3 regions of the Streptomyces sp. NPDC058637 genome follow, and region 2 is predicted to be linked to each of the others. Evidence: riboswitches for the same ligand, from Rfam matches in the RefSeq annotation. Region 2 holds a riboswitch; each other region holds the start of a gene.
What was found. A riboswitch is a leader RNA that binds a small molecule or an ion and turns the genes downstream of it on or off. The one in region 2 is predicted to bind cobalamin.
Positions count from the first base shown of each region.

Region 1: linked by a shared signal. The riboswitch ahead of ACFWVP_RS02470 (CbtB-domain containing protein) and the one ahead of ACFWVP_RS30875 (cobalamin biosynthesis protein) in region 2 are both predicted to bind cobalamin.
Region 3: linked by a shared signal. The riboswitch ahead of ACFWVP_RS04120 (ABC transporter substrate-binding protein) and the one ahead of ACFWVP_RS30875 (cobalamin biosynthesis protein) in region 2 are both predicted to bind cobalamin.

Region 1 is NZ_JBHXRD010000002.1:72,400-79,861, forward strand. Features, by position in the region: gene ACFWVP_RS02445 (family 16 glycoside hydrolase) at 1-1,049, shown strand, start outside; gene ACFWVP_RS02450 (subtilase-type protease inhibitor) at 1,186-1,629, opposite strand; gene ACFWVP_RS02455 (metallophosphoesterase family protein) at 2,228-3,244, shown strand; gene ACFWVP_RS02460 (4'-phosphopantetheinyl transferase) at 3,241-3,951, shown strand; gene ACFWVP_RS02465 (histidine phosphatase family protein) at 4,045-4,644, opposite strand; cobalamin riboswitch at 4,754-4,883, shown strand; gene ACFWVP_RS02470 (CbtB-domain containing protein) at 4,920-5,135, shown strand; gene ACFWVP_RS02475 (CbtA family protein) at 5,162-5,947, shown strand; gene ACFWVP_RS02480 (tetratricopeptide repeat protein) at 6,134-6,490, opposite strand; gene ACFWVP_RS02485 (pirin family protein) at 6,611-7,462, shown strand, end outside.
Region 2 is NZ_JBHXRD010000042.1:7,357-14,818, reverse strand. Features, by position in the region: gene ACFWVP_RS30905 (VOC family protein) at 1-274, shown strand, start outside; gene ACFWVP_RS30900 (hypothetical protein) at 305-1,615, opposite strand; gene ACFWVP_RS30895 (alpha/beta hydrolase) at 1,801-2,931, opposite strand; gene ACFWVP_RS30890 (class II aldolase/adducin family protein) at 3,000-3,659, opposite strand; gene ACFWVP_RS30885 (anion permease) at 3,939-5,201, shown strand; gene ACFWVP_RS30880 (hypothetical protein) at 5,214-5,429, shown strand; cobalamin riboswitch at 5,578-5,707, shown strand; gene ACFWVP_RS30875 (cobalamin biosynthesis protein) at 5,848-6,795, shown strand; gene ACFWVP_RS30870 (cobyric acid synthase) at 6,792-7,462, shown strand, end outside.
Region 3 is NZ_JBHXRD010000003.1:82,552-90,013, reverse strand. Features, by position in the region: gene ACFWVP_RS04135 (ABC transporter substrate-binding protein) at 1-186, shown strand, start outside; gene ACFWVP_RS04130 (type B 50S ribosomal protein L31) at 356-634, shown strand; gene ACFWVP_RS04125 (acyl-CoA dehydrogenase) at 896-2,752, shown strand; cobalamin riboswitch at 3,038-3,225, shown strand; gene ACFWVP_RS04120 (ABC transporter substrate-binding protein) at 3,283-4,329, shown strand; gene ACFWVP_RS04115 (FecCD family ABC transporter permease) at 4,401-5,408, shown strand; gene ACFWVP_RS04110 (ABC transporter ATP-binding protein) at 5,405-6,205, shown strand; gene ACFWVP_RS04105 (PRC and DUF2382 domain-containing protein) at 6,336-7,343, opposite strand.

The sequences.
Region 1 (7,462 bases), on a different contig from region 2:
TGTGGAGCACGGAAGCCTGGTACACGCTCAACGCCGTGCCCGGGAAGCAGCCGCCACCGGCGACGCTGTACGAGGCGGAGGAGGCACGGCTCACCGGCACGGCCGGCGTCGACACCGACCACACCGGGTACTCGGGCAGCGGCTTCGTCGACCGGTACGACACGGAGGGCAAGGGCGCCACGACGTTCGACGTGACTGTGCCCGCGGCCGGCGACTACGACGTGAACCTCCGCTATTCCAACGGTCCCAACCCCTTCCAGGGCACCAAGTCCCTCTCCCTCCACGTCAACGGGAAGAAGCTCAGACAGACGGAACTCGCCTCGACCGGCAACTGGGACACCTGGTCGACGCGGACCGAGCGGATCCGCCTGCACGCGGGGCCCAACACCGTCTCGTACCGCTTCGATCCCGGCGACACCGGACATGTCAATCTGGACCTAATCACCGTGCTCCCGCACGGCGCCCCCGTCCCCCTCTTCGACGGCACCACCGCCTCCCAGGAGCAGTGGCAGCACACGGACGGCCGGCGGGTCGAATGGCCGCTGTCCGCCGAGCGGTCGATGGAGGTGTGCTGCGGTGACATCCGCACCAAGGACGCCTACCAGGACTTCAGGCTGCGCCTGGAGTTCCGGGTGCCGCTCCTGCCGGACGACGTGACCGGGCAGGACCGCGGCAACAGCGGCGTCTATCTCCAGGACCGCTACGAACTCCAGATCCTCGATTCGTACGGGGACACCACCCCCGACACGAACGAGGCCGGGGCGATCTACCAGAAGAAGGCGCCGGACATCAACGCGGCCACGGCTCCCGAGACGTGGCAGACGTACGACGTCACGTTCCGTGCGGCGCGGTTCGACGACAGCGGCACCAAGACCGCCGACGCGCGCGTGACGGTGGTGTGGAACGGCCAGAAGGTCCACGACGACATCGCGATCGACGGACCGACCGGTGCGGGTCTGCCGGAGGGCCCGTCGGCCGGAGCGATCCGTCTCCAGGACCACGGGAACAAGGTGCGGTTCCGGAACATCCGGATCGAACCGCTGAGCTGACGCCCCTGCGGTTCCGGAACATCCGGATCGGACGGCTGAGTCGAGTCCCGGTTCCGCCGGGGCACGGGGCACGGGGCACCTGCGAACCGTAGGTGCCCCACGCTGTTCTCCGTGTGCGGGGTACAGATGGACTCGGTCAGAAGGCGAAGACCGGTCCCTCGCCCAGACCTGCCCGCATCTCGCACGCGTTGGCGAAGGCGGTCGACCAGGAGACGCTACGGCCCTGCCAGACGCCGGTCGCGCCGATGACGACGGGATCCCACTGCCGCGTGCAGTTTCCCTGCGGGCGTGGCGTGGTCAACCGGGTGAACTCCCCTTCGACCGCACGCAGTTCCGTACACGCGGCGGTGGGCGCGGGGTGTGTGCCGCTCGGGCGGGGCGCGCAGCTCAGGGTGACAGCCCGTTCGACGGTGACCGCGTCGGCGTCGCCACTGCCGACGGACAGCACGAGGGCCGAAGGCGCGTAGAGGCCGGCCGGCTGAGCGGGGCGGGCCTGTGCGACGCCCATGGTCGCCGTGCCGGACATGACGAGTACGGACACCGCGGTGGCTACGCCGATTCTGCCGAGGTCGTGACGCATGCGTGCGACTCCTTTGCATGGTGTGGTGATTGCGGTGGGGAGTCTGGTGCTTGCAAGGAGTGATCGCACATCGATCGGTACTTTCCGGCCCGATCCGTGGGGAACAGGACTACCGAATGGCCGTTCGGCCAGCTCGGAGGCGGTGTGCACCCCTCGCGTCAGACGTCCAGCATGTGGACGAATTTCAGTGGTACAACCGCGAACTACGCTCTGACCTGCATGGATGGCGATGCGCTTCGCGGGTGAGAATACGGGCTTCGGCCGGAAAACAGCGCCTGGGGGCCACCGCCCCCTCGCCCGGTACCACGTCACCTGCCCCCCACGGCTGGCGCCGTCACCGCCGCCGGACCGTGCCAGAGACCAGCTGGCCCACCAGCACACCGGCGTAGCCGCGCGCATCGCCCCCTCCGTCGCACGCGCCCCGCGAACGGAGCGCGGATCGTCTCTCCTCGTCGCGGTGGGGGACGCCGGCCGAGGCCGCTGAGTTCCACCGGCGCCCTGGTCCTCGGGATCCGCCGGACTTCCGGACACGTACGGCCGCGCGAGTCGCTGCACGATGGTCACCCCAACAGGACCGGCAAGAAGGTAAATTCGAACAATGAGTTCACCCAGCGGCCCCGTCCCGCACCCGCCGAAGGGGCAGGGCCGGCTCCTCGCAGTGAGCGATCTCCACGTGGGGATCGCCGACAACCGCCCCATCGCCGACCAGCTGCGCCCTTCGTCCGACGAGGACTGGCTCATCGTCGCGGGTGATGTGGCGGAACAGGCCGAAGAGGTCGAGCGGGCCCTTGAGACGCTGGCCGGGCGGTTCGCCCACGTGATCTGGACGCCGGGCAACCACGAGCTGTGGACCGTGGACAGGGATCCGGTGAAACTGCGCGGCCGGGCACGGTACGACCACCTCGTCCGGGTGTGCGCGGAGCTGGGTGTGACGAGCCCCGAGGACCCGTACCCGCGGTGGCGGGGAGCGGACGGGCCTGTGGCCGTGGCCCCGGTGTTCCTGCTGTACGACTACACGTTCAGAGTCCCGGGGACGGCCACCAAGGAGGAGTCCCTGGCGCGGGCGCACGAGGCGGGGGTCGTCTGCACCGATGAATACCTGCTGCACCCGGACCCGTACCCGACCCGCGACGACTGGTGCCGGGCGCGGGTCGCGCTGACCGAGGAGCGGCTGGCCGCGCACGACCCGGAGGTCCCGCTCGTGATCGCGGGCCACTGGCCGCTGGTGCGCGAACCCACGTCGGTCATGTGGTACCCGGAATTCGCCCAGTGGTGCGGCACGGAACTCACCGCCGACTGGCACCGCCGCTTCAATGTCGCGGCCGTCGTCTACGGGCACCTGCACATCCCCCGTACGACCTGGTACGACGGTGTGCGGTTCGAGGAGGTCTCGATCGGCTACCCGCGGGAGTGGCGCAAGCGCGGGCACCCGCGCGGGCTGCTGCGGCAGATCCTCCCGTACGAGGGGGAGGGTGCCCCGGCGGGCCCGGATCCTTCGGGGACGTCCGGCGTCGCGCGCTCCGCATCCGGTTCACCCGGTTCACCTGGGATGCCCGGGTCTCCGACTTCCCCGACTTCCCCGGCTTCCCCGGGGGACGCGGGCGCCGCGTCGTGATCGAACGGCTGCTTCCCGCGTACGTGGCATGCGCGGACACGTACGAGACGGAGGCTCCGGCCGGAACCCTCTATCCGGAGGAGGCGCTGCTGGTCGCCACGAGCGTGGACCGGCGCAGGCACGAGTTCGCGGCCGTACGCGCCTGTGCGAGACGGGCCATGGCGACCCTCGGGCTGCCGCCGCAGCCGGTGCTGCGCGGTCACCGCGGCGTACCGCTGTGGCCTGCGGGGATCGTGGGCAGCATGACGCACTGCGACGGTTACCGTGCCGCGGTGCTGGCCCGGGCGCCCGACGTCCGTGCGCTCGGCATCGACGCCGAGCCGAACGAGCCGCTGCCGCCCGACGTGTGGGAGGCGGTGTCGCTGCCCTCGGAGCGGCGGCGGATCTACCCGGAGGTGCTGCCAGGGGGCTCCCCGGGAGTTCTGCCGGGTCGTACACCCGGGACGGGTAGCGCGATGCCGCACTGGGACCGGCTGCTCTTCAGCGCAAAGGAAAGCGTGTTCAAGACGTGGTTCCCGATCACCCGGATCGAACTCGACTTCGACGAGGCCGACATCACGTTCCACCGGAGCTCCGAGACCGCCACCGAAGGCACGTTCACCGCGGAGCTGCTGCGCCGGGCGCCGGGGATGCCGGTGTCGTACGAGGGGAAGTGGCTGGTCGACAACGGCATCGCGGTCACGGCGATCGCGCTTCCCCACGGCTGAAGCCACCACGATCGGTCGCGCTCCCTGATGGCTGAGGTCACCGCGGTCGCCCGGTCCCTCCGGACGTTGCTCGGCACCATGGGTTTCGGGCCGCTATCGGCCCAGCGGCCGTCCGCACCGCAGGTTCCAGCGGCCGGACCGTCCGCTGAGCTCGGTCAGGGTCAGCGGGGCGACATCGAGCCGCCAGAAGGTCTCCATCGGCAGCCCCAGAGCGTGGACCATCGCGGCGCGCACGACCGCCGGTTCGACGACCGCGAGCCGTCGGCCCGAGCCCCACGCCGGGGAATCCAGCAGCGTGCCCACCCGGGACGTCAGATCCAGCAGCGACTCGCCACCGTGCGGAGCGGCCGACGGGTCGGTCAGCCAGGCCGTCACCGCGTCCGGCTCGGCGGCGCTCACCTCGGAGAGCCGCCGACCGCGCCAGCGCCCCATGTCCCAGTCGCGGAGGGCGGATTCGGGCCGGGCGGCCGCGGCAGGCCCGGCTGTCCCGGTGAGCCCGAGCGCCTCGGCGGTCTGTCGGCAGGGGACGGACGGGCCGTGCGCCCGGTGGTCGGAGACAGGTACCGCACCGGCGGCAGCGGCGGCCGTGGCGCTGCGTGCACCGGCCTCGTCCAAGGGCGCGTCGGCCTCGAAGCGGGCGCCCCGCAGCGCGGAGCTCATGGCCGGTGAGATCAACATCACCCGTACCGTCATCCTCTGTCTCCCCTTCCTGAACAGGAGCCTCCTGCGAGAGCGCCCTATGGGAACACGGCCCGTCCTGCGGGCCGTTGTCGGGGCCGTCGCACCATGGCGGTGGCCGAACCGCAGGCGGTATGGTCGCGGCACCCATGACGAGGGTGCAACGGAAGTCCGGTGAGAATCCGGCACGGTCGCGCCACTGTGTACCCGCATCGCTGCGGGGAGTCAGACCCGGCACCTTCGTCTCAGGCACCACGACAGGGACGCGTGTTCCCACAGGAGGTTCTGCCATGGCACATTCTGCCGCCCCCACGACCGTCGCACCGGTCATCACCCCCATCTCGCTGAAGGCCATCGCACCCTGGGCCGTCTTCTTCGGCATCCTCATGCTCGTCCTGCTGTACTTCGTCGGAGCCGAGCAGGGAGCCACCGCGGTCATCTCAGGCGAGGCCGTGCACGAGTGGGTCCACGACGGCCGTCACCTCCTCGGCTTCCCCTGCCACTGAGACTTCGGGAACCAGAGGGACGTCTCATGAACTCCGTATCGGTCAGAGCTCTGCTCATCCGCGGCATGCTGGCCGGCCTCCTGGCCGGCGCGCTCGCCCTTGCCGTGGCCTACTTCCTCGGTGAGTCGCGGGTGGACGCCGCCATCGCGCTGGAAGAGGCACAGGCGCACTCGCACGCCCACGAGCACGGCGAGGAACTGGTCACGCGCACGATGCAGGCCACCGGCGGTCTCGCCACCGGCGTCCTGGTCTTCGGCGTGGCCGTCGGCGGCATTGCCGCACTCGTCTTCTGCTACGCCCTGGGCCGCATCGGCTCCTTCGGCCCGCGGGCCACGGCAGCATTCATCGCAGGGGGTGCCCTGCTGACGGTGTACGTCGTGCCCTTCCTGAAGTACCCGGCCAACCCCCCGGCCGTGGGGAACCCGGACACCATCGGGCAACGCACCGGGCTGTTCTTCCTGATGGTCGCGCTCAGCGTGCTGCTCGCGGTGGCCGCCGTCATCACGGGCAGGCGGCTCGCACCGCGGTGGGGCAACTGGAACGCCACGATCACCGCGGCCGGAACATACGTCTTTCTCATCGGGCTCGCGTACGCCTTCCTGCCCTCGTTCAACGAAGTCGGCGCGGACTTCCCCGCCAGTCTGCTGTGGGAGTTCCGGCTGGCGACACTCGCGGTCCAGACGACCCTCTGGGTCAGCTTCGGTCTCGTGTTCGGCCACCTCACGGAGCGGCTGCTGGTGCCGCGTCCGAGTACGGGTGGTGAGGTGGCGGCCGACCGTGTCGCTGCCCGCTCGGCGGGTGCCGTGAGCTGACACGCACACCTGCCGACCTCACGATCGAGCCCGCCGGGGAGACATCCGGCGGGCTCCGTCGTTGTGTGGGCGGGTTCGGCACTCCGCAGGACGAGGAAGCCCCGACCACCGCGGCCCCGTTGGTCCCGGGCAGGAGGGCCCGGTCCCGGCCTCTCCGCCCGGGTCCAGACCCTCCGCCCCGTTCCGCTACCGCACCGCGTCCGGTCCGAAGTCGCCCGTCAGGGCGGCGGCCATCCGCAGGTGCGGGGCCGCCTCCGCGGCCCGGCCCTGGCGTTCGAGGGTGCGCCCGAGCATCAGCCGCGCGTAGTCCTCGACGGGGTCGAGCGCCAGCACCTCACGCAGTTCCGCCTCGGCCTTCGTCAGCCGCGCCGAGTGGTAGTAGGCGCGCGCCAGCAGCAGGCGCGGGGCGACCTGCTCCGGCACCTCCTCGACCAGCCCGCCGAGGATGCGTGCCGCAGCCACGTACTCCTTCGCCTCGAAGAACAGCCGCGCCCGGTCCCAGCGGTCGGCGGGCGTACCGAATTCGTAGTAGGTGTCGTCCACTTCTCCTCCTCGGCCGAAAAGCTTGCAGATGCGTCAACACAGTAGAGTAGTTCAACATTCCACTAAAATTTCGGCGTGGGGACCGGTGCTCCGTGTCCGCCCGGGAATAGGTTGAGCACCATGAGCAATCTCGATCGCCAGGCCACACCCTCCGTCTGCGGAGGGCGGGGTTTCGTTGTCGCCGAACCGGTACGTGAACTCCTCACCCCGCGCCGGGTGCAGCTCGGCGAGTCCACGGAGGTCCGCAGGCTGCTGCCCAATCTCGGGCGCCGGATGGTCGGAGCCTGGGCTTTCGTGGATCACTACGGCCCCGACGACATCGCGGAGGAGCCCGGGATGCAGGTGCCCCCACACCCGCACATGGGTCTGCAGACGGTCAGCTGGCTGCACGACGGTGAGGTGCTGCACCGTGACAGCCTGGGCAGCCTCCGGACGATCCGCCCCCGTGAGCTGGGCCTCATGACATCCGGCAGGGCCATCAGTCACTCCGAGGAGAGCCCGAAACCCCACGCCCGGTTTCTGCACGGCGCCCAGCTCTGGGTGGCCCTGCCGGACGCCCACAGGAACGTCGAACCCCACTTCCAGCACCACACCGACCTGCCGACCGTCTCGGCACCGGGCCTCACCGCCACGGTGATCCTCGGCGAACTCGACGGGGCCACGTCACCCGGTTCGGCCTACACCCCGATCGTCGGAGCCGACCTGGCCCTCACGCGCGGTGCCGAGGCCCGGCTGCCCCTCGACCCCGACTTCGAGTACGCCGTGCTCTCGATGTCCGGCGAGGCGGAGGTCGACGGTGTCCCGGTGCTGCCGGGCTCGATGCTCTACCTCGGCTGCGGTCGCACGGAGCTCCCGTTGCGCGCCGCATCCGATGCGGGGCTGATGCTGCTCGGCGGTGAGCCGTTCGAGGAGGAGATCGTCATGTGGTGGAACTTCATCGGGCGGTCCCATGAGGAGATCGAGGCGGCCAGG
Region 2 (7,462 bases):
CCATGCCGAGCTGTCCTGCGGCAGCGGCAGGGTGATGCTGGGTTCCAAGGGGGGCGGGGGTGTGTTCGCCGAGGCGATGGCGGGCGCGGGGCCCTCGGGGGTCTACGTGGTCGTGGACGACGTGGACGCCCACCACGCGCGGGCGGTCGAGCACGGGGTGGAGATCCTGATGCCGCCCACCGACCAGGACTACGGCTCGCGCGACTACATGGCCCGCGACGCGGAGGGCAACGTCTGGAGCTTCGGGACGTACGCCCCGGGGGCCGCGGCCTGACCGCGCCCCCCGGAGTGCCGCGTCCGGCGGCTACACGCCGCCGGTGTGCACCTGGAAGGCCGCGCGGCGCACGGCCTTGGCGAGGGCCGGGTCCGGGTGGGCGGCGGCCAGGGCGACCAGCACCTGGACGGTGCGCGGGTGGCCGATGGCCCTGACCTCGTCGAGCAGCGCGGGGACGGTGCCCTGGACGGCGGAGTCGAGGTGGCGGACCAGCAGCCCCGTCTCACCGTGATCGGCCACGGCCGCCGCGGTGTCGACCCAGAGCCAGGTGGCTTCCTCACGGCTGAGGACGTCCTGGGCGTCGTCCGGGTCGGCGCCCTCGTACTCGGCGAGCCAGAGCAGGGCGTACGGGCGCAGCTGTGGCTCGGTGGCGACGGAGCGCACCACGGGTTCGGCGGGGGCGCCGACGACGCGTAGCGCCTCGAAGGCGAGGCCGCGCAGCAGGGCGTCCTCACCGCGGGCGACGGCGAGCAGTTCGGCCACGGCGCTGCCGACGGTCCGGGCGGCGAGCCAGGCGCGGTACTCGGCGCGGGCGGGGCCCGGGGTGAGCCGCGCGCAGCCGAGCAGCATGTCGGCCGCGGCCTGTTCGATGTTGCCGGCCGGGCTCTGGGCGGCGACGCAGATCTGCTCCAGCTTGACCCAGACCGCCCAGTTGCCGAGGGGGGTGAGGGTGGCCTGTCCGGCGCCGAGGGTGAGGGCGCCGACGGCCGCGAGGCCTTCCAGGGCCCAGTCGAGCAGCAGCGCGTTCAGGTCGGCGGGCTGTCCGGCGGCCGGGCCGGGGCCGGGTTCGGTGCGCTGCTCCGGCCCGTAGGGCACCTCGCAGCGCTCCTCGCGGAGTTCCGCGACGCGCTGGCCGAGGAGGTCGAGGAGGGCGGGCACGGTGACGGGTCCCGCCGAGAGCTGCAGGAGGGACAGCACCTGGGGTACGGCCTCGACGGCTTCGGCGACCGCGGCGGCCTCGATGCCTTCGGGCGCCGCGTGGACGAGCGACCAGGCGTCGAAGAGCGCCACCCAGCCGCGGAGCACGGCGGAGTCGTCGCGGTCCCAGGCGCGCAGCCGCCAGCCGGGGCGCGCGGTGTCGCCGTGGAGTTCGATGAGTCCGGCGAGCCGGGCGCGGTCCCAGCCGGCCTGGATCTGGGCCGGAGTCGCGTCGAGCGCCGCCGCGGCGCGTTCGAGGGCCTGGGTGGCGAGCGGGGCGGCACCCGGGCTCGCGCCGTCGGCGGCCCAGTGGGCGATCCGCACGGCGTCGGCCAGCACGACCCTGGCCTGGCGGGCCAGTTCCGCCGGGGGCGGTGTGCCCTCGGGTGGGCGGGGGGCCGGCCTGGTGCGCCGGGTGGTCACGGCCTTGCGGGCGGTGGCAAGGGGTCGCGGGCGGACAAGTCGCAGCCTGGAGTCGCGCGGGGTACGGGACGTCACGAGGAGCAGTCTTGCCCCTGACGGCCCGAAAGCCCAAACGGAAGCCGGCCGCAGAGGGCCGGGCAGGGTTCCCGGGCCGGTCACCAACCGGGCCGATCCGTCCCATCACCTCACATCAGGGGCGTGAGGAAGCGCCTGAGGGCCTCTTCGTAGCCGGCCGGATCTGCATTCCACATCGCCGCATGCGGAGCCTGCGGTACGGAGTGCAGTGTGACCAGGTCGGGGCGGAGCTCGGCGAGTTCCAGGGACGGCTGCCAGGGGGCCAGGGTGTCGTCGGGGCCGTGGACGATCAGGGTCGGGGTGCGCAGGGCCCTCGGCAGCGAGGTGTCCAGCAGTGGCGCGCCGTGCAGCCCCGTCCGGCCCTGGGCGGCCCGGACGGCGAGGGGCAGCAGCGCGGCGGGGACGCCGTGGGCGCGGGCCAGGGCACGGAGTGTGGTTTCCCAGTCCAGGACCGGGGAGTCCAGGACGAGGCCCCTGATGCGGTCCCGGAGGGCGGAGTTGACCGCGGCGTGCAGGGCCATCGAGGCACCGGTGGACCAGCCGTGGACGATGACGTTCTCGGCCCCGTAACGCACGGCGTGGCGGATGGCCGCGTCGAGGTCGCGCCATTCGGACTCGCCGAGGTGGCCGAGGCCGTCCGGGGAGCGGGGGGCGCCGGCGTCACCGCGGTAGGCGAGGTCGAGCACGGGGAGCTGCTGCTCGTGCAGGAAGCCCATGACGTTCAGCGGGTGTTCCCTGCTGGTGCCGAGGCCGTGCACGGTGATCACCCAGGTGTCGCGGGCACCGGGCACGAACCAGGCGGGCAGGAAGCCCAGCTCGCCGGGGATCTCGACCTCCTTGTAGGCCAGGCCGAGGGCGTCGAGCGGGTCGCCGGTGTGGATCTGCGGAGTCATGCGGACCTTGGTGCCCCGCACCAGGCTGCCGCGGTCGACGCGTTCCAGTCTCCGTACGACGGTGTCGGCGGAGCCGTCCGACGCCTGTCCGGTCGGCGGGCCGACGACGGCGTGGACGCCGCGGCCGGTCAGTCCGTACGTGCCGGGGCGCAGGGCGGCGAAGGAGCGGGTCAGGGTGATCTGCCCGGCCGCCGTGGCGTGCACGGTGAGTCTGCGGTCTCCGGGGAGGGGGCGGGGCGACGGGGCGCCGAGGGCGGCGTCGCTGGCGTACCGGCCGGCCGCGACCGCTGCCGCTCCGACGCCGAGGATCGTGGTGACGGCTGCTGCCGTCGCTGTTGCCGGGCGCACGGCTCCAGTGTCCCGGCCCGCGGTCCGGACGGCCAGTGGGGCGGGGCCGTCCGGTTCCGGGCCCGCCGTCAGCCGGGCTGGCCGTAGTCCTCCAGGGCGTCCTGGACGTCACGCAGCTGGGCCCGGGTGAGCAGTGCCGGGCTGTGGCCCGGCACGGAGCTCGCGGTGAGCCAGAGCCGGCACAGCCATTCGAGCTGGGCGGTGCGGTCGTAGGCCTCTTCGAGGGTGTCCCCGTAGGTGACGGTGCCGTGGTTCCGCAGGAGGCAGCCGGTGCGGTCACGCAGGGCGGCGAGCATGTGGCGCGCGAGCTCGGGTGTCCCGTAGCGGGCGTAGGGGGCAGTGCGGACCGGCCCGCCGAGCATCGCGGCGGCGTAGTGCACGAGCGGCACCTCGGTGACGAGCGTGGAGACGGCGGTGGCGTGCACGGCGTGGGTGTGGACGACGGCCGCGGCGCCGGTGCTGCCGTAGACGGCCAGGTGGAGGGGGAGTTCGCTGGTCGGCGCCAGCTCGCCGAGCACCTGGCGCCCTTCGAGGTCGACGCCGACGGCGTCGTCGGGTCCCAGCCGGTCGTAGGGCACCCCGGTGGGGGTGACCAGGACGGTCCCGCCGACCCGTGCCGAGACGTTCCCCGAGGTGCCGACGACCAGCCCCTCCGCGGCCGTCCTGCGGGCCGTGGCGACGACGCCGGCCCATGCCTGTGCGATCGCGTCCCGATCCTGGTCGCTCATGCGGTGATCCTAGGCCGGCCGGGTCGTTCCGCCGGGGCCGTCCCGGTGACGTGACCGACGTCTCTTCAATGGGACAAATCCGGCAGTTGGCAGGCGCGCGGGGGTCGGCCGGAGGCCGGTACCCGCAGTGCCACAAAGGGTCCCGGCAACTCCTCGCACACACAAGCGGAATACCCGTACGCGCTTGGGGTCACCACAACGCCCTGCCTAGTTCACCTTCCGTTCATCCAGGTTGCTTACGTTCCTACAGCCACTGACGTCGAACGATTGCCTGGGTAAATGGAACACATCACGCTGCTGCTTGCGATTGTGGTCGTGACAGCTCTCGTGTTCGATTTCACGAACGGTTTCCACGACACCGCCAACGCGATGGCGACCACCATCTCGACCGGCGCCCTCAAGCCCAAGACAGCGGTGGCCATGTCCGCCGTTCTCAACCTCGTCGGCGCGTTCCTGTCGGTGGAGGTCGCCAAGACGATCTCCGGCGGGATCATCAACGAGAACGGCCTCAGAACCGAGGTCATCTTCGCGGCGCTCGTCGGCGCCATCCTGTGGAATCTCCTGACCTGGCTGGTGGGCCTGCCCTCCAGCTCGTCCCACGCACTCTTCGGCGGGCTCATCGGCGCCGCGGTGATGTCGGCCGGCTGGTCCTCCATCAACGGCGGGACCGTCGTCACCAAGGTCCTGCTGCCCGCGATCGCCGCCCCTCTCGTCGCCGGTCTGGCCGCGCTGCTGGCCACGAAGCTGACGTACCGCCTCAACCGGAAGATCACCGACGAGGCGCAGCTGAAGTCGACCGCCAAGGGCTACCGGGCAGGCCAGATCGCCTCGGCCGGTCTCGTCTCCCTCGCCCACGGCACCAACGACGCGCAGAAGACGATGGGCATCATCACCCTGGCCCTGGTCACCGGCGGCGTCCTCGCCCCCGGCTCCAACCCGCCGGTCTGGGTCATCGCCTCCGCCGGTATCGCCATCGCGATGGGCACCTACCTCGGCGGCTGGCGCATCATCCGCACCATGGGCAGCGGCCTCACCGACCTCAGGCCGCCGCAGGGCTTCGCCGCCCAGACCAGTGCGGCCACCGTCATCCTGGCCTCCTCGCACCTCGGTTTCTCGCTCTCCACCACCCAGTCCTGCTCCGGCGCCGTGATGGGCGCGGGCCTCGGACGCAAGGGCGGCGTGGTCCGCTGGTCCACCGCCACCCGGATGTTCGTCGCCTGGGGCCTGACCCTGCCGGCCGCCGGTCTGATCGGCGCGGGCGCGGAGTTCCTCACGAAGCAGGGCCCGTGGGGCGTCGGCGTCGTCGCGGTGCTCCTCGTGGCGGGCTCCGGAGCCATCTGGACGCTGTCGCGCCGCAAGCCGGTCGACCACACCAACGTCAACGCGACCGACGCCGAGCCCGCGGGTGTCGTCACCACCGCCATCGCGGCCGTCAGCCCGCCGCCCGTCGGCTCCGGCGTCCCGGACCTCAAGACCACCATCCCGGCCCCGGCCCCGACGGCCGGAACCCCGGCCGACCCGGCCCGACCGGCCACGGTGTAAGGACAGATCCGCATGAACATCGACTGGGCAGCTCTCGCTTCCGTCTTCGGCGTCAGCCTCGTGGTCACCGTCGCACTGGTCGGCCTCTTCACCCTCGGCATCATCGGTCTCGCCAAGGCGCCGACGGCGGGGGGCGCCTCCTCCGTGATGACGCGCTCCGGCGCGTACGCCTCCTTCGCGCTGTGCGTGGCGGCCGTGGCGTACGGGATCTATCTGATCGTCGCCTGACCACCGCAGGTGGTCGCACCGGGCCGGACACACACCTGTGTGTCCGGCCCGGTGTGCGTCTGCGCACACTGAAGCCTCGCAGGTCAACGGCAGGTTGACGGGCGTTCGCGGGGCGTGGTGGACTGCCGGAGCCGTTTACGGCGACAGGAGAGGAAGCCGGTGCGAATCCGGCGCGGTCCCGCCACTGTCACCGGGGAGCAGCCCCCTCATGGAGGTCACGGCCCGCCATCGCGGGCCGGAAGGCCGGGGAAGCCGCGGATCCGGAAGCCAGGAGACTCTCGTCGCCGGTCACGTCGAACCAGGGCGCGGACCCTGAGTGAGGACATCTGCCATGCCTGGCTGCCGTGCGTCGGTCCCTGCATCACCCGTTGCGCCACCCGTGACGAAGGTCCTCCGAGGCGCGACGGCCGGCTGAGCCGTGCGAGCCGACCGCATCTTCGCGTACGGCGCCGCCGCCGGTCTGATCGGCGACCTGCTGCTCGGTGATCCCCGGCGGGGCCATCCCGTCGCCGCCTTCGGGCGGGCCGCGGCAGGCGTCGAGAACCGGCTGTGGCGCGACGACCGCGGCCGGGGCGCCCTGCACGCGCTGGTCTGCGCCGGGGGCGCCGCCGGCGCCGCCGCCCTGGCCGCCCGCGCCGTACGGAACCGTCCCGCCGCGGCCGTGGCCCTGACCGCCGCCGCCACCTGGTCCGTCGTCGGCGGTACGTCGCTGGGCCGCGAGGCCCGCGCCATCGGCGGCGCTCTCGCCGCCGGTGACATCGAGCTGGCCCGGGAGCGGCTGCCGCACCTGTGCGGCCGTGACCCGTACTCCCTCGACGGGCGGCAGATCGCCCGCGCGGTGGTGGAGTCCGTCGCCGAGAACACCTCCGACGCCGTCGTGGGGGCCCTGGTGTGGGGTGCGCTGGGCGGGGTGCCCGGCCTGGTCGGGTTCCGGGCCGTCAACACCCTGGACGCCATGGTCGGTCACAGGTCGCCGCGCCACCTGCGCTACGGCTGGGCCTCCGCCCGGCTCGACGACCTCGCCGGCTGGCCCGGCGCGCGCCTCACGGCCGTGCTCGCGGCGGCCTCCGGGGGAAAGCCGCGCGCGGCCGTACGGGCCTGGCGGGCCGACGCCGGGAAGCATCCGAGCCCCAACGCGGGCCCGGTCGAGGCCTCGTTCGCCGGTGCGCTCGGTGTACGGCTCGGCGGGACCCTCGCGTACGGCGGACGGGTCGAGCACCGGCCCGTGCTCAACGGGGAGGCGGGCCGGGACGTGCGGGTCGCGGACATCGAACGCGCGGTGCGGCTGTCGCGCCGCGTGAGTGTGCTGGCCCTCGGCGTGTGTGTGGCCGGGCGGCTGGCCGTGGGACGGAGGGGTCGGGCATGAGCGCAGGACCGGGCGGCGGACTGCTGGTCGCGGGGACCACCTCGGACGCGGGCAAGAGCGTCGTCACGGCGGGGATCTGCCGGTGGCTGGTGCGCCGGGGGGTGAAGGTCGCGCCGTTCAAGGCCCAGAACATGTCGCTGAACTCCTTCGTCACCCGTGAGGGTGCCGAGATCGGCCGCGCCCAGGCGATGCAGGCGCAGGCCGCCCGGGTGGAGCCGACCGCGCTGATGAATCCGGTGCTGCTGAAGCCCGGCGGCGACCGTTCCAGTCAGGTGGTCCTGATGGGGAGGCCGGTCGGTGAGATGAGTGCGCGCGGCTATCACGGGGGGCGCCAGGAAGCCCTGTTCGGGACGGTCGTGGACTGTCTGGAGCAGCTCCGGGGCACGTATGACGCCGTGATCTGCGAGGGGGCCGGCAGTCCGGCCGAGATCAATCTGCGGCGTACGGACATCGTGAACATGGGTGTCGCGCGGGCCGCGCGCTTCCCGGTGCTGGTCGTCGGGGACATCGACCGGGGCGGTGTGTTCGCCTCGTTCTTCGGTACGACGGCGCTGCTGGCCGCCGAGGACCAGGAGCTGGTCGCGGGGTACCTCGTGAACAAGTTCCGGGGTGACGTCTCGCTGCTGGAGCCCGGCCTGGACATGCTGTACGAGCTCACGGGCCGGCG
Region 3 (7,462 bases), on a different contig from region 2:
ATCGTCCTCACGGACATCCGGTCCCACGCGACGCCGCTCGACGAGATCGACGCCCCCGCCTGGTCGGCGGTCGCGGGGGAAGCCCTGACCGTGCCGTGGAACCCGGAGCCCGTGTGCAGCCCACAGGCCCAGGCGCGCTTCCTCGGACTCGTGGCTGACGCGGTGGGGGCGGCGACGGCCGGCTGACGCGGACGGACCGCCCGGACCGGCGTGGCACGGCCGGCTTTCCGCTCGGCGGACCGGCCGGCGGCTGCTCCGTACGGGCGTGCCGGATCGCGCCCGCCCCCGTGGTTCGCGAGGCTGGCCCGGACGCGGGGACACGCGATCCCCCGTACCCCCAAGGGCAGGAGCAGGAATGCAGCAGGACAAGCACCCGTCGTACCACCCCGTGGTCTTCCGCGACCGTTCGGCCGGCTACGCCTTTCTGACCCGGTCCACCGCGTCCGGCGAAGAGACCATCGAGTGGGACGACGGCAACAGCTACCCCGTCATCGACGTGGAGATCTCGGCGGAGAGCCACCCGTTCTTCACGGGCAAGGCACGTGTGGTCGACACCGAGGGACAGGTCGCCAAATGGGAGCGCAGGTACGGGGACGAGGCGGGCAAGGACGAAGGGGGCGAGGGAGGCTCCTGAGCCCCCTTGCCCCCCCCCCGTGACGCACGCCCCTGCGCGGATAGGGGCCCCATGCCGCGCCCCCGGCGACCCCGGGCCGAGAACCGGGCGTGCGCGGTGCTCCCGGACCCGGTGCCGCGCCCGGCCGGACACCCGTCACGGCCGGGCCCGCGCACGGCTCCGTGCCCCGCGTACCGTGACCCGAGATCGAACAGGTCTGACCAGCACACCTGTACCCGGGTGGTGAGTGTCCTCGCCCCCGCCCCGGTCGTTTAGATCTGCATGACCGTGACCCTTACCGCCACCGCCCCACCGTCCACCGTCGAACTGCTGACCGGCGTCCTCCTGGGCGCCGGCTACCGCCGCGAGCACGGCTTCTGGCAGCGGCTGATCAGTACAGAACCGTTCCGCCGCCCCGCGGGCGGGACCCCCGAGGAGCGCCTGGGCCTCGCCTACGAAAGGCTGCGCGTCCTCAACCGCTCCCTCGACAGCGGAGCACGCCTCGCCGCCGACCCGCGCGCACTCGCCGCCCTGCACGAATGGCTGGGCCCGGTCGACCCCACGCTCACCACCGTGGCGGGCATCCACTACAACCTCTTCCTCGGCAGCCTCCTCGACCACGACGCCGTCGGCAGCCGCGATCTGTCGGACCACCTGGCGATGCGCCGCGTCGGCACCTTCCTCTGCACGGAGGTGGCGCACGGCAACGACGCGGCGTCCATGGAGACCACCGCCACGTACGACCCCGCCCGTGACGGCTTCGTGCTGCACACCCCGAACGCGGGTGCGCAGAAGTTCATGCCCAACACCAGCCCGACGGGCGGGCCGAAGTCCGGACTGGTCGCCGCCCGTCTGATGGCCGACGGCGAGGACCACGGGATCCGCCTCTTCCTCGTGCCGCTCACCGACGACGTACGGGCTCTGCCCGGGGTACGCGTACGGCGCCTGCCCGCCAGGATGGGCAGCCCCGTGGACCACTGCCTGACCGCGTTCGACCAGCTGTTCGTGGAGCGGGCCGCGTTGCTGGGAGCGCGGGAGGGAAGCGGCGGGCAGGGGGACTTCAGCAGCACGCGGGACGATCGCCGGCGACGCTTCCTGACCTCCATCGGCCGGGTCGTTCCCGGCCGGATCTCCATGAGCGCCTGCGCCGCGGGCTCGGCCAGGGCCACGCTCGCCGTCGCCGTCCGCTACGGCGGGCACCGGATGATCTCCGGCGCCCGGGGCACCCGCACCGTCCCCGTCAACGCCCACCGGACCCACCACGGGCCGCTCGCCTCGGCCATGGCGACGGTGTTCGCCATGAGTCTTCTGCACCGCCGGGCGCTGGACCGGTGGGAGGTCTGCACCGAGGAGGACCGGGCGGCGGCGGAGCGGCTCGTGGCCGTCGCCAAGGCCTGGATCACCTGGCAGGCACGCGCCGTCATCGTCCAGTGCCGTGAACGCTGCGGTGCGCAGGCGCTGCTGGAGAACAACGGCATGGCCGAGCTCGTCACCGGCGTGGAGGGCGCCATCACCGCGGAGGGCGACAACGTCGCCCTGTACAGCAAGGCGGCCGCGGACCTCCTCTTCCCGGCCGGCCCCGACCGGTGGGACACGCCGCTCGACCGCACCCCCGGTGAGCTGACCGATCCGTACTTCCTCGGCAGGCTCCTCGCGGCCGTCGAGGAGATCTGGTTCGGCCGGGCCAGGGAGCGGGTGCTCTCGGCGACCCACGACGACAGGCTCGCACGGTGGAACGCGGGCTCCGGGCCCGCCCTGCGCGGAGTCGAGGCCCACGCATACCGGCAGGCCGCCGAAGCCTTCGCGCAGGCCCGCGCCGCGCTGCCCGGAGGGGCCGCGCGGGAGCGGCTGACGGAGCTGGAGCGGCTGTTCGCCCTCGAATGGGTGGCCCGCAACAGCGGCGACCTGCTGGCCGCGGGTCTCCTGAGCGCCGATCAGGTCGACCAGTTGCCCGACGCCACCGAGGAGCTGATCGCGGCCGTCGCCGCGCACGCCCCCGAACTGGCCGAATCCTTCGCGCTGCCCGCCGAACTGCTCGCGGACTGGCCGATCGCGGGACCCGACTACGCCGACGCGTACGACGACCCCGACGGGCCCTGGCAGGCCGGGGCGGCGCTCGCGTCGGCGGGCACGGTGTGAGCGCCGCACGAGCGGTTCACGGACGCCCCGGCACCATGGTCCCGGGCCGCCGGAGCGTGCGCGAGGCCGTGGAGATCCTCGGCTTGCGGGCCGTTCTGCCGGCGTACTGGGGCACCATCTCCCTGCTCGCCCGGCGTACGAAACCCCAGGCCGGTGGCGGCGAATCGGTTCGTCGCACACGCTGACGGCACGACGGGCGGCCGGTCCACGCGGGAGGTGCGCGGGGGTGTGCGGCGGACGCCCGCGCACCCCTTCCCGGCGCGTGCGGGCCGCCCGATCGCTGCGTGATAGCTTGCAGACGCCAGTCGCACTCCACGTGGAGTCAGGGAATCCGGTGAGAATCCGGAGCTGACGCGCAGCGGTGAGGGGGACGGGCGGGGCCACAGCCACTGGGACACCCTCGGGTGCCCCGGGAAGGCGTCCCGTCCGGACGAACCCGAGTCCGAAAACCTGCTGGCACCCCGCTTCCGTACCGGGAGCGGTATTCCGTACGGGCTTCGCGCAAGAGCCCAGAGACGCAGAGGGATTCCGTGCCGTCCATACCCAGAGCCGTACGCCGAACCGCCCTGCTCGCCGCGGGACTTGTCCTGACAGGTGCCTGCGGAGGCGGGAACACGAGCCCGTCCGGAGAGGCCGCGGAGGACGGCGGCGCCGGATATCCGGTGACGCTGCGGAACTGCGGTCGCACGGTGACGGTCGAGGCCGCACCGAGCCGCGCGGTCTCCCTGAACCAGGGATCGACCGAGATCCTGTTCTCCCTGGGCCTCGCCGACCGGCTCGTGGGCACCGCGACCTGGACCGACCCGGTGATGAAGGGTCTGGAGGAGGCCGACGCCGCGGTACCCCGCATCGCGGAGAACAACCCCTCGTCGGAGAAGGTCCTCGACAAGGAACCCGACTTCGTCAGCGCCTCGTTCGAATCGACACTCGGCAAGGGCGGTGTCGCGCCCCGCGAGCAGTTCGAGAAGCTCGGTGTGCCGACCTACCTCTCGCCGACCGACTGCACGGCCAAGGACAACACCGGCAGCAGCGACGGCTCCCGTACGAAGCCGCTCACCATGGACAGCGTCTACGGCGAAGTCCACGACCTGGCCAAGGTGTTCGGCGTACAGGAGCGGGGCGACGCGCTCGTCGCCGGTCTCCGGAAGCGGATCGGGACGGCCACCGCGGGCATCGACGCCTCCGGCACCACCCTGCTCTACTGGTTCGCCAACTCCGAGGCCCCCTACCTGGCCGGCTGCTGCGGAGCGCCCGGGATCATCACCGCGGAACTGGGCGCGAGGAACGTCTTCGACGACACCCGCGAGGAATGGCCCCAGATCAACTGGGAGACCGTCGCCGACCGGAACCCCGACGTCCTCGTCATCGGCGACCTGACGCGCAGGTCGCAGACCGCCGAGAGCGCCGAGAAGAAGATCGAGTTCCTGGAGACCAACCCCGCCACGAAGAACATGGACGCGGTCCGCAACAAGCGTTACGTCCTCCTCAGCGGTCAGGCGATGAACCCGACGATCCGCACCGTCGAGGGCGTGGAGGCGGTCGCCGCCGGGCTGCGCTCCTTCGGGCTCGCCGGGTGACGGTCACCCAGGGAGCGACCGTCACCGAACAGGACCCGGGCGGGCTTCCGGACAGGGCGCCCGTCCGCGTCCTGCGCGACGGACTGCTCTGGAGCGGCGGCGTCGCCCTGCTGCTCCTGTCCGTCGCGGTCGCCGTCACGATCGGGCCCGCCCGCATCTCCGTCCCCGACGTGGGGTCGGCGGTGGCCTCCCACCTCGGCCTCGGCGACACCCGGCTCACACCCATCCGGGACGGCATCATCTGGAACCTGCGCATGCCCCGCACCCTGCTCGCCGCGGTGTGCGGGGCGGGGCTCGCCGTGTGCGGAACGGTGATGCAGTCGCTGCTGCGCAACCCGCTCGCCGACCCGTTCGTCCTCGGCGTGTCCTCCGGGGCGTCCACCGGAGCGGTCGTCGTCGTCGTCCTCGGGGTCGGCGGCGGAGCGGTGTCGATCTCCACCGGGGCCTTCGTCGGTGCCCTGTGCTCGTTCGCCCTCGTGCTCCTGCTCAGCCACACCCTCGGCGGATCGACCGACCGGGTCGTGCTGTCCGGCGTCGCCGCCATGCAGCTGTTCTCCGCGCTCACCTCCTTCGTCGTGATGACGGCCGCCGACGCCGAACAGACCCGGGGCGTGCTGTTCTGGCTGCTGGGCTCCCTGAGCGGGGTCGGCTGGACCGATGTGTGGATGTGCTCCGCGGTGCTCGTCGTGACGCTGCTGATCTGCCTGGGACACGCCCGTACCCTCGACGCGTTCGCGTTCGGACAGGACGCGGCGGCGGCCCTGGGCATTCATGTCGCCCGCACCCGGATCGTGCTGCTCTGCACGACCGCGCTGCTCACCGCGGCGCTCGTCAGCTCGGCCGGAGCCATCGGTTTCGTCGGTCTCGTCCTGCCGCACGCCGCCCGCGCGCTGACCGGCTCGGGACACCGGCGGCTGCTGCCCGTCACCGCGCTCGCCGGGGCGGTGTTCCTGGTCTGGGTCGACACCCTGGCCCGGACCGTCCTGGACCCGCAGGAGGTGCCGGTCGGTGTGTTCACGGCCCTGATCGGCGTGCCCGCCTTCGTCCTGGTCCTGTACCGCACCCGGAGGAGCACATGACGGACACCGGTCTGCGGGCCGAGCGGGTGACCCGGGAAGCGGGCGGACGGATCGTCCTCGACGGGGTGAGCATCGCCCCGCCGCCCGGCGCCACGGTCGGGCTCCTGGGCCCGAACGGCTCGGGCAAGTCCACCCTGCTGCGGGTGATGGCAGGGGTCCTCACCCCGGGCGCGGGCGTCGTCACCCTCGACGGCCGGACACTCGCGGACACCGGCCGCCGCACGGTCGCCCGGCGTGTGGCCGTGGTCGACCAGCACTCCGTCACCCAGGTCGAGCTGAGCGTGCTGGACGTCATACGTCTCGGCCGCATCCCGCACCGGCGCGCCTGGTCCGCACCCGGTCCCGAGGACGAGGCCGCCGTGCGCGAGGCACTGGCGCGCACCGGACTGGCCGACCGTGCCGGGCAGTCCTGGCACACCCTGTCCGGGGGTGAGCGCCAGCGCGTCCAGATCGCCCGCGCCCTCGCGCAGCAGCCGCGCGAACTCCTGCTGGACGAGCCGACCAACCACCTGGACATCCAGCACCAGCTGGAGCTGCTGTCCCTGGTCGCCGAGCTGCCCGTCACCGCGGTGATCGCGCTGCACGACCTCAATCTGGCCGCCATGTTCTGCGACCGGGTCACCGTCATGAGGGAAGGCCGTGCGGTGGCCGCGGGAACACCCTCGGAGGTGATCACCGAGGAACTCATCGCCGAGGTCTACCGGGTACGGGCCGTCGTGACGCCGGACGGGCCGGACGGCAGGCCCTCGGTGCGCTTCCTGCCGGGCGCGGCCGGCCGCGCCCGCGGTACCGGGTGAGTCCGGCGGCACCCGAACGGGCGCGTCGGGCCGGCCGGGTCCGAGCCCGGACGCGAAGGGGCGGGCCCGCAGAACGTCCGGGTCCGCCCCTCGCTACTGCCGCGAGGCCTGTCGCCGCTGGGTGAGGGGGTCAGCGGCGACGACCCTGGCCGTATTCGCCGCCCGTGTCCTTCCCGCTGCCCATGTCCTTGCCGTCCGCGTAGTCGATCTTCTCCTTACGGATCTCGGCGGAGACTTCCTTCTGTTCGGTGACCTTGTTGGTTTCGAGACGGACCCGCTCCACCGGGACGGCCTCCTTGCGAACGGTGGCGCGTTCGGCGTGCAGGGTGACCTCGACGTCCTGCTCACCGATGTTCGTCGTACCGGTCGACTTCTCGCCCGGCCGCAGAGGTTCGCGCACCACGCGCACCTCCTCGTGGGACACGGGCACCGTCCGGGTGACGTGCTCGGTCACGACGTACTTGTGCAGATGTGCCTTCCCGCTCTCGTACTCCTCCGTACCGACGAGGAGCTGCTCCTCGGAACGGACCATCTCCTCCCGGCCCGCGGCACCCGCGGCGGACCGCTCGGCCCCGGCTCCGGCGAGCGGACGCGATGTGGAGGACGTCTCCGTGTCGCGGTGCCTGCCCATCCCGGCGCCCTTGGTGGCCGCGGCGCCCGGCGTACCGGCCGTCGTCGCCTTGCCGGTCCCGGAGGTGCGGGCCGTTCCCGCCGCCGCTCCGGCTCCCGCTCCTGCCCCGGCGGCGCCCATGGCTGCCGTTCCGGTTCCGGACGTGGTGCGTGCGTCGCCGCCCGCGCCCGCATGGCCCGCGGCCTTCCTGGTCAGGCCGTAGTGCCGGTAGAGCTCCTCCTCCTCGGCTACGGAGAGATGCGCGTCGGCGTCGACCCGTGGGGCGTCCTTGACGCGGTCCTTCGTGTGCGAGACGTGCAGGTCGGAGCCCACACGACGGGCTCCGGCAAGTGGTACGAAGCTCTCCTTCATGCCGAACATGCCGGTCTTGACCGTGATCCAGTCGGGCTTGCCGGTGTCGTCGTCGACGTACACCCGCCCCACACTGCCGACCTTCTCGCCGTCGCTGTCGTAGACAGTCAGACCGTCGAGTTCTCCGGAATCCGTGAAACCGTCAGCGGCTCCCATGGCCGATTCCTCCTCGCCCGGGCGCGTCCTGTGGGTGTGTCCATCAGGGGAGGCGCGTCCGGATTCCATCGCGCCTCACCCGGTTGGACGGTGCAACCTCCCGGCCCCGGCGGCGGACG